Dinghuibacter silviterrae: one gene and its partners. Each later gene encodes a partner of the first gene's protein in a complex. Links are inferred from orthologs where the notes say so. Each region holds a gene or a part of one and is shown on either strand. Other genes may lie near its edges. The genes, in order: pfkA, pnp and rny.

Region 1 (3,065 bases):
AACGAAGGCGAGTGGGGTTGGGGTTTGAGGTCCTCTTCCCTGTTATAACGGTACTCCGTCCTTTCCACCTCGATGATGATCTTTTTCATGGTCTCCACCACCAGCGCAGGATGCTGGCCCATGGCCGTTTCCCCGCTGAGCATGACGGCATCGGTGCCTTCCAGCACGGCGTTGGCCACGTCGGTGATCTCGCTCCGGTTGGGCTTGACGCGGTCCATCATGGACTCCATCATCTGGGTGGCCACGATCACCGGTTTGGCGCGGTGGATGCACTTGCGGATGATGTCCCGCTGGGCCATCGGCACTTTTTCCACCGGCAGTTCAACCCCCAGGTCACCCCGGGCGACCATGATGCCGTCGGACTCGATGATGATATTGCGTAGGTCTTCCATGGCCGAGGGCATTTCGATCTTGGCCATGATCTTGATGGTGCTTTGCTTTTCGTTGACGCGGCGGCGCAGGTCCACCATGTCGTCTGCCTTACGGACAAAGGAGAGGGCAACCCAGTCCAGCTTTTGCTCGATGATGAACTCCAGGTCGGCAATGTCCTTTTCGGTCATCGCCGGCAGGGAAATCGCGGTATCCGGGAGGTTGACGCCCTTTTTCGGCAGAAGGGTCCCTCCATAGTTCACCCGCACCTTTACATCCCCGGCGGGTGTAACCTCTGTTACCTGTACCTCCAGCTTGCCGTCGTCGATGAGGATCTTCTCGCCGACTTTGACGTCGTTGTGCAGGTTCGGATAAGACACGTAGATCTTTTCCATCGTGCCCATTACCTTTTCTTTGGAGGTGAACGTCAGGATGTCCCCCGTTTTGATGGCCAGCGAACCTCCCGCTATGTCGCCCACCCGCAATTTGGGCCCCTGAAGGTCCCCTAAGATGGCGATGTTGTACGGCTCGGTCTTATTGATGGTGCGGATGTACTCGATGATCCGGGCTTTGTCCTCCTGGCTCCCATGGGAAAAATTCAGGCGGAAGACGTTGACACCGGCCTTGACGAGCTCCAGGAGTTTGTCATACGTATCACAGGCCGGGCCCACGGTGGCGACGATCTTCGTTTTGTGGAAAGTGTGCTCTATGCCTGCTTTTTGATCCATGTCAGTATGCAGGTACTTCGAGACGGCTTTTGACATATTATGGGTCGATGATTTAACTGGCGAGAATTTTCACGATCTTCAGCCACTCTTTGTCAATCTTCTGTTTGGCTTTAACAGCCAGATCCAGCGGCGTGTAGTGCAGTTTGTTGTTGATGATCCCGATCATAACGTTGTGACGTCCTTCCATCAGGGCTTCCACGGCGGCATAGCCCAGCCGGCTGGCCACCAGGCGGTCGATACAGGAGGGGGAGCCTCCGCGCTGGATGTGCCCGAGGATACAAACACGGGTGTCCATATCCGGAAGCCGCTGGCGGACGACCTTGGCCACTTCTTCCGCTCCGCCGAATTCGTCGCCTTCGGCCACGACGATGAGGTTCACCAGCTTTTTGCGGCGTTGTTTGTCTTCCAGGGAAGCAATCAGGTCTTCGATATTGGTTTTGGCTTCGGGGATCAGGATGTTTTCTGCCCCGGTGGCGATCCCGCTGTGCAGGGCGATATAGCCCGAATCCCGGCCCATCACCTCGATGATGAACAAACGGTCGTGTGCATCCGCGGTATCCCGGATCTTGTCGATCGCTTCTACCGCCGTATTGACTGCGGTGTCAAAACCGATGGTAAAGTCGGTCCCGGCCATGTCTTTATCGATGGTGCCCGGGAGACCGATACAAGGGATATCGAATTCGGTGGCGAACTTCTGGGCACCCCGGAAGGAACCGTCTCCGCCGATCACGACCAGGCCTTCGATCCCGTGCTTGCGCAGGTTTTCGTATGCCTTTTTCCGGCCTTCGAATTCATAAAATTCCTTGCAGCGGGCGGATTTCAAGATCGTACCGCCCCTTTGAATGATGTTGGCAACGCTTCGGGAGTGCATGGGTACGATGTCGTCGTCGATCATCCCCATATAACCACGTGTGATCCCAAAAACTTCCAGGTTATTATACAATCCTGTACGTACAACCGCCCGGATAGCGGCGTTCATCCCAGGGGAGTCTCCTCCCGATGTCAAAACGCCGATCTTTGTTACTTTTTTATCCATTTTTTACTAAAGCACTCCTTTATTTATCAATAATTTTGCCGTTCGGGCGCCCAAAAATAAGGATTTGCCGGATATGATTTTATACTTTGTAGGGTCAAATCCTGGGTGTATGTTGCTTAAAATTAATGTAATCATCATTTGCATGACCGTTTCCACCCCGCTCCCGGCGCAACAATATCCTGTTACCGCACAACATCCCGTCACCGACGACTATTTCGGAACAAAAGTCACAGACCCCTATCGCTGGCTGGAGGATGACAACAGTGAGGCCACCAAGGCCTGGGTAGAGGAACAGAACAAGGTGACGCAGGAATACCTGTCGGCCATTCCCTTCAGGGATAAGGTACGCGCCCGTCTGGAAACGCTTTGGAACTATCCCAAATACAGTTCCCCTTTCAAAAAAAACGAATGGTATTACTTCAATAAGAATGACGGTCTTCAAAACCAGGCAGTACTCTACCGGCAAAAAGGACTAGACGCCACCCCGGAAATATTTTTCGATCCCAACAAGCTGTCCGCGGATGGCACCGCGGCTTTGAACAATATGAGCTTCTCCAGGAACGGCAAGTATGCGGCCTATACGATCGCCCGTTCGGGCAGCGACTGGGAAGAGGCGTATATCAAGGACGTCGCGACCGGCCAGGACCTGGGGGATACCCTTCGCTGGCTCAAATTCACCGGTCTTTCCTGGCTGGGGGACGACGGTTTTTACTATAGCCGTTATCCCACACCCGACGAACAAACGAAATTGAGTCACCAGAACCAATACCATACCGTGTATTTTCACAAGGTGGGCACACCCCAGTCGGAAGACGTCCTTGTGTACGAGGACCGGGAACACCCGTTGCGCACCGTCGGCGCCTTTACGACCGAAGACAACCGGTTCCTCCTGCTGACGGTTTCCGAGGGCACCAGCGGAACGGAACTGCTGG
Region 2 (3,226 bases), on another replicon or contig:
AGCAGGTTCCAGTTCTGTTCAGGGAGGACGTTGCGCTGGACCGTCCCATACGCCGCGGCGACCTTGCCGAAAGCCAGTTCATCCAGGAGGTCTTCCCGGATATAGGCCTTCAGCCCGTCCTCTTCTTCCTCGAACCCTTCAAAACCCAACGCCTCCAGGTCGGGGACCAGGAGGTCCCGCCGGGTGGGATCGGGCTCCGGAATGATTAATTCGATGTACGACGGCATAGGATGCAAAACGACCTGTCTGTTTTCAGAGCAGGTCGTTTTTATGGTTTAGTTTTCGTTCGCAATGTCTGGAGCGCTTTCGCACTTCCGCGCTGTCCGAGCGCCGCCGCGTGGCAGGAGCGCCGCCGCGTGGCAGGAGCGCCGCCGCATGGCAGGAGCGCCTAGAGCTCTTCAGCCCCGTCGCTCTGGTGAGGATGCGGCTGCTCGCTGTGCTGCGGCGCATCGTTCCTCGGCTCGCGGTGAGGTTCGCGTTCGCCCCTGGGTTCCCGATCGCCCCTCGGCTCCCGGTCGCCGCGCGGTCCGCGGTCTCCACGGTCGCGATCACGACCACCCCTGTCGCCACGATCACCGCGGTCTCCACGGTCGCGGCGGTCACCGCCACGGTCGCCGCGGTCACCGCGCTCACCCCTTTCGGGACGCTCGGGGCGTTCTACGTAACCCTCGGGTTTGGGCATGAGCACCTTGCGGCTCAGCTTGTATTTACCGGTCTTTTGATCGACACCCAGCAGTTTAACCTTGACCATGTCGCCCTCGTTAAGGACGCCTTCAAGGGTCTCCAGGCGCTTCCAGCTCACCTCGGAAATATGCAGCAAACCCTGCTTACCCGGCATAAACTCAATAAACGCGCCGAATTCCTTGATGCCCTTGACGGGTCCTTCGTAGGTCGTACCTACTTCCGGCATCGCGGTGATGCCCTTGACCCAGGATACCGCCTTGTCGAGGCCTTCCTTGGCGGGAGAGAAGATGCTCACCTCGCCCTGGTTGCCGACTTCTTCGATATTGATCGTGGTACCGGTTTCGCGTTGGATCTCCTGGATCACCTTGCCCTGGGGCCCGATGACCGCACCGATGAATTCCTTGTCGATAAACAGCTTCACCATGCGCGGAGCGTGCGGCTTCACGTCCGGGCGGTGTTCGGAAATGGTTTCATACATCGCGTCGAGGATGTGGAGACGGCCCTTGCGCGCCTGCTCCAGGGCTTCCCTCATGACGTCCATGGGAAGGCCGTCGACCTTGATGTCCATTTGCACCCCGCAAATACCGTCACGGGTACCGGTGACCTTGAAGTCCATATCGCCCAGGTGGTCTTCGTCCCCCAGGATGTCCGTCAGGATCGCATATTTCTTGTCGCTGGCGCGGGTGATCAGACCCATCGCCACGCCGCTCACGTGCTTGGTAAAAGGTACGCCGGCGTCCATCAGGGCCAGCGAACCGGCGCAAACGGTCGCCATGGAAGACGACCCGTTGGATTCCAGGATGTCGCTGACGACACGAACCGTGTAGGGATATTCGCTGCCCGGCATGATCTGCTTCAGGGAGCGCATGGCCAGGTTGCCGTGTCCTACTTCCCGGCGGCCGGGGGCGCGCATCATCTTCACCTCACCGGTGGAGAAGGGCGGGAAGTTATAGTGCAGGATGAACTTCGAATAATCGGAAGTCGCAGCCGTCTCCAGCAGGAGCTCGTCCAGCGGCGTACCCAGGGTCACCGTCGTCAGGGACTGGGTTTCCCCGCGGGTAAAGAGGGCCGAACCATGCGGCGTAGGCAGGGGTTCGATTTCCATCGCCAGCGGCCGGACCTGGTCCAGCTTACGGCCATCCAGGCGGATGCGGTCGTCGAGGATCATGTTGCGGACCACTTCCCATTCCAGGTCGGCATAATATTTCTTAGCCAGTTTCTTTGTCTTGTCGTCGGCTTCTTCGCCAAGGGAAGCGATCAGCTCGTCCTTCAGCGCGCTGAAGGCCTCTGAACGCTCATGTTTGGCCGTACCCTTGCGGGCGATGGCCCACAGTTTTTCGGTACAGAATTCCGCCACTTTTTGTTGCAATTCCTCGTTGGTCTCGGGCTTTTTGTAGTCCCGTTTGCCGGTCACCCCTACCTTACTCCTCAGCTCTTCCTGAGCCTTGATCTGTACCTGGATGGCCGCGTGGCCTACTTCCAGGGCCTTGACCAGGTCCTCTTCGGCGCACTGCTTGGCTTCCCCTTCCACCATCATCAGGTTCTTTTCCGTCGCCGCGATCATGAACTCCAGGTCACACTCGGCGAGCTGTTTGCGGGAAGGGTTGATGATAAAGGACCCGTTGTGCCGGGCCACGCGTACTTCGGAGATGATTTCTTTAATGGGAATATCGGAAACGGCCAGGGCCGCGGAAGCGGCCAGACAGGCCAGCGAGTCCGGCAGGACGTTCTCGTCGGAGGAGACGAGCGTCACCAGCACCTGTACGTCACAAAAATAATCTTCCGGGAAAAGGGGCCGCAGCGCGCGGTCGATCAAACGGCTGGTCAGCACTTCATAGTCGTTCAGCCTCGCTTCTCTTTTGAAGAAGGACCCCGGGATACGCCCGGCAGAAGCGAATTTTTCCTGGTAATCTACGACAAGCGGGAAGAACTCCTGTCCTTCCTTCGGGTCTTTGTTGGCGACGACTGTCGCCAAAATGATACAATTTCCCTGGCGAACCGTTACGGCTCCATCTGCCTGGCGGGCCAGCTTTCCGGTCTCGATCGTCACGATCCGACCGTCGCCCAGGTCAAATGAGCTACTGATTGGTTGTGTTAACATACACTATTGGGATAAATCTGCGTAAAAAAATATATGTACAAAAAAACTATTCCCAACCGGAATTTACAGTTGGGAATAGTTTTTTACAGACATCGTGTCCTTATTTCCTGATACCTAATTTTTCGATCAGCTGGCGGTAGCCCGTCAGGTCGTGCTTGCTCAGGTACGTCAGCAGGCGTTTGCGCTGACCTACCAGGTGCATAAGGCCCCTTTGCGTAGAAAAGTCTTTCTTATTAGCCTGCATGTGTTTGGAAATATCGTTGATTCGCTCAGTGAGCAAAGCGATCTGGCCCTCGATCGAACCCGTGTTCGTGGCTTTACCTCCGTACTCAGCAAAAATGCTGGATTTCTTTTCGGTTGTTATCGACATCTTAGATAGAAATATTGCGGCTGCAAAGGTACGAAAAAGATTAATTAAAAAACAATTATCTTGCCCGAGCC
Region 3 (3,153 bases), on another replicon or contig:
GAGCGGCTCCAAAAGGAGAACACCCTGTTGCGCCAGCAGGAGTTGGCCTACCAGGAGACCATCGCCCGCCTGGACCACCAGGTAGAGGCGTTGAAAGTGTCCGGAACGGACGTCCTGAGCGAAACAGACAAAAAGGGGCTGGAAAAGAAGATCAACGGCTACATCCGCGAGATCGACCGCTGTATCGCCCTTTTAACCGAATAGCTATGCCCGCAGAACTCATCCCTGTCAATATCGTCTTAGGCGACAGGACCTACCGGATCAAAATCGCGACCGGGGACGAAGAGCACGTCCGCCGGACGATCAAGATCATCAACGAAAAGATCCTGGAGTTCAAAACCCAGTTTGCGGGCCAGGACATGCAGGACTATGTCGCCATGGTCCTGGTGTGGTATGCCACCCAAGTGGGGGGCGCAGCCCCCGCGTCCATGGTGGAAAGCACGGTCATCAAAGAGCTGGCGATACTGGAAGAACAACTCGACCGGGCCATTGCCCAGGGAGAATCCGTGCTGCCGGAGGTCAACCCGAGGCGGCAGCCTCCGGAATAGGCACGGGGCCGCGACGCCGGAATAAGCACGGGGCCGCGAATAAACGGCGCACGCGCGCCAAACTAGCCGGTTTTTCTATACCTTCGCAACTTACCCGCCCGGTTTGGCAGCAGCGTGTCTGCAACACCCGCGCGCGTGTTGGATTGTGAACCATTAAAAGAGGAAAAACATGGAATCTTCCCTACTCGTTTCTATCATATTAGGCATCGTTGGACTGGCAGCAGGGGTCATCGCAGGTAAATTTATTTTTGCAAAAAATACCCAAAGCAGGATTGACGAAGCGGACAAACAAGCCCAAAAGATCCTGAACGACGCCAAGACCAATGCGGAGACCATCAAACGGGAAAAACAGCTGGAGGCCAAAGAACGTTTCGTCCAACTAAAGGCGGAACACGACAAAGAGGTCCTGCAGCGCAACCAAAAGCTATCCGAGTCGGAAAACCGGATCCGGCAGAAAGAACAGGCCCTGGACCAGAAAACCGCCGGCCTGGACAAACAGTCCAAAGAAAACGACGCCATCAAGGAAAACCTCAACAAGCAGATCGAGGTCGTCAACCACAAACGCTCCGAGCTGGAAAAACACCAGGAGGAGCACATCCGCCGGCTTGAAAAGATCGCCGCCCTGACCGCGGACGAGGCCAAGGCTCAGTTGATCGAGTCGCTAAAGAACGAGGCCCAGACGCAAGCCCTGTCGCTCCAGCAGGAAATCATCGACGAGGCCAAGCAAAAAGCCAACAAGGAAGCCCGCAAGATCATCATACAAACCATCCAGCGGACGGCCGCGGAACAAACCATCGAGAACGCCATCACGGTCTTTAACCTGGAAACAGACGAGATCAAGGGGCAGATTATCGGTCGCGAGGGCCGGAACATCCGGGCCATCGAAGCGGCCACGGGGGTCGACCTGATCGTGGACGACACCCCCGAGGCCATCGTCCTGTCGTCTTTCGACCCGCTGCGCCGGGAAATCGCCCGTTTGTCGCTGCAACGCCTGGTGACGGACGGCCGTATCCACCCCGCCCGTATCGAGGAAGTGGTCGAAAAAACCCGTAAGCAGATAGAGGAACAGGTCATGGAGATCGGGGAACGGACCGTCATCGAACTGGGGATCCACGGGCTACACAAGGAGCTCGTCCGGATCGTGGGGAAGATGCGCTTCCGCTCGTCTTATGGTCAGAACTTATTGATGCACAGCCGGGAAGTAGCCAATCTTTGCTCCATCATGGCGTCCGAGCTGGGGATGAACCCCAAGCTGGCGAAAAGGGCCGGGTTGCTGCACGACATCGGCAAAGTACCGGACGAAGAAACCGAGCTGAGCCACGCCCTCTTAGGCGCCCGCCTGGCCGAAAAATACGGGGAAAACCCCGCCGTGGTCAATGCCATCGGCGCCCACCACGATGAAATGGAGATGCAATATGTCATTTCCCCCATCGTCCAGGCCTGTGACGCCATCAGCGGCGCCCGCCCAGGCGCCCGGCGTGAAATCATGCAGCAGTACCTGCAACGGATCAAGGACCTGGAAAACCTGGCCATGGGCTATACCGGTGTGGAAAAGGCGTACGCCATCCAGGCCGGCCGCGAGCTCCGGGTGATCGTGGAGGCCGACAAGATCTCCGACGGGGACAGCGACAAGCTTTCCTTCGAGATCGCCCAGAAGATCCAGACCGAGATGACCTACCCGGGTCAGATCAAGGTCACTGTTATTCGCGAAAAAAGAGCCGTCAATGTAGCGCGGTAATCATTTTTCCGTTACCTTTGCACTCCTTAAATTTTTGAATCATGAACGCCGTAGCATTTGTCCACGAGCAGTTGACCCCCAAAAAGGAGTTCCCGAAGTTTAAAGCCGGGGACAACGTTACCGTCAATTATAAGATCATCGAAGGCAATAAAGAGCGTATCCAGAGCTTCAAAGGAGACGTGATCAAACGCCAGGGTACTGGTTTTACCGCTTCCTTTACCGTCCGCAAGATTTCCGACGGTGTAGGCGTGGAAAGGCTGTTCCCCATATATTCCCCCAACATCGAGTCCATCCTCGTCCACAAGGTCGGTAAGGTCCGTCGTGCCAAGCTCTTCTACCAACGCGAACGCAGCGGTAAGAGCGCCCGCATTAGGGAAAAGCGCAAAGTATAATTCATTCACTAACACCAAGATTACAGGATTTGTGCGTTTGGTGTTGTTTTGTATGTACCTTTAGCTTTCAATCTTAAAAAGAAAAACCATGGGCGATTTATTTGCACCGCAGCACTTGCTCCTGATCATGTTGATCCTCCTGTTGCTGTTCGGTGGTAAGAAAATCCCTGAGCTGATGCGTGGCTTAGGCAAGGGGATTCGGGAGTTCAAAGATGCAAAAGACAATGTGCGTAAGGAATTCGAAGACCATCTTCGTGACGAGCCCACGGCGAAGGCTACTCCCCAGGCACCGAAATCCATCGATTCTCCCTCGAACTAATTTTCACGAAGTATACGTGATAGACCCCGCAGTGAAACTCCCTGCGGGGTTTTGTTTTATTTGCAATATTTTTGGCCCTCAGTTTTGGTTTCATGAAACTATTTAGAAGCAAGTCACGAGAGGACAGCGGAGCCGAGATGTCCTTCGTAGAGCATC

Evidence for each region.
Region 2: pfkA (region 1) and pnp share a complex: the UniProt entries of both Bacillus subtilis proteins name them as parts of the possible RNA degradosome complex. The link is inferred for Dinghuibacter silviterrae from one-to-one orthologs.
Region 3: pfkA (region 1) and rny share a complex: the UniProt entries of both Bacillus subtilis proteins name them as parts of the possible RNA degradosome complex. The link is inferred for Dinghuibacter silviterrae from one-to-one orthologs.

Annotation. Positions count from the first base shown.
Region 1 is NZ_SODV01000002.1:1,658,069-1,661,133, forward strand. What follows is about bases 142-3,049. They hold pfkA (6-phosphofructokinase), read right to left. Parts: upstream 2,134-3,049; coding sequence 1,150-2,133; downstream 142-1,149. Other genes in these bases: pyk (pyruvate kinase), read right to left, coding at 142-1,133; EDB95_RS23950 (prolyl oligopeptidase family serine peptidase), read left to right, coding at 2,276-3,049. Also shown: more of pyk, read right to left, coding at 1-141; more of EDB95_RS23950, read left to right, coding at 3,050-3,065. UniProt on the Bacillus subtilis protein: Catalyzes the phosphorylation of D-fructose 6-phosphate to fructose 1,6-bisphosphate by ATP, the first committing step of glycolysis.
Region 2 is NZ_SODV01000001.1:3,080,356-3,083,581, reverse strand. What follows is about bases 88-3,156. They hold pnp (polyribonucleotide nucleotidyltransferase), read right to left. Parts: upstream 2,786-3,156; coding sequence 389-2,785; downstream 88-388. Other genes in these bases: rpsO (30S ribosomal protein S15), read right to left, coding at 2,886-3,155; prmA (50S ribosomal protein L11 methyltransferase), read right to left, coding at 88-227. Also shown: more of prmA, read right to left, coding at 1-87. UniProt on the Bacillus subtilis protein: Involved in mRNA degradation. Catalyzes the phosphorolysis of single-stranded polyribonucleotides processively in the 3'- to 5'-direction. Necessary for competence development in Bacillus subtilis.
Region 3 is NZ_SODV01000001.1:1,363,986-1,367,138, reverse strand. Bases 6-3,001 are described here. They hold rny (ribonuclease Y), read left to right. Parts: upstream 6-717; coding sequence 718-2,286; downstream 2,287-3,001. Other genes in these bases: EDB95_RS06065 (Sec-independent protein translocase subunit TatA/TatB), read left to right, coding at 2,767-2,997; rplS (50S ribosomal protein L19), read left to right, coding at 2,328-2,678; EDB95_RS06080 (cell division protein ZapA), read left to right, coding at 207-548; EDB95_RS06085 (hypothetical protein), read left to right, coding at 6-204. Also shown: more of EDB95_RS06085, read left to right, coding at 1-5; twin-arginine translocase subunit TatC, read left to right, coding at 3,090-3,153. UniProt on the Bacillus subtilis protein: Endoribonuclease that initiates mRNA decay. Initiates the decay of all SAM-dependent riboswitches, such as yitJ riboswitch. Involved in processing of the gapA operon mRNA, it cleaves between cggR and gapA.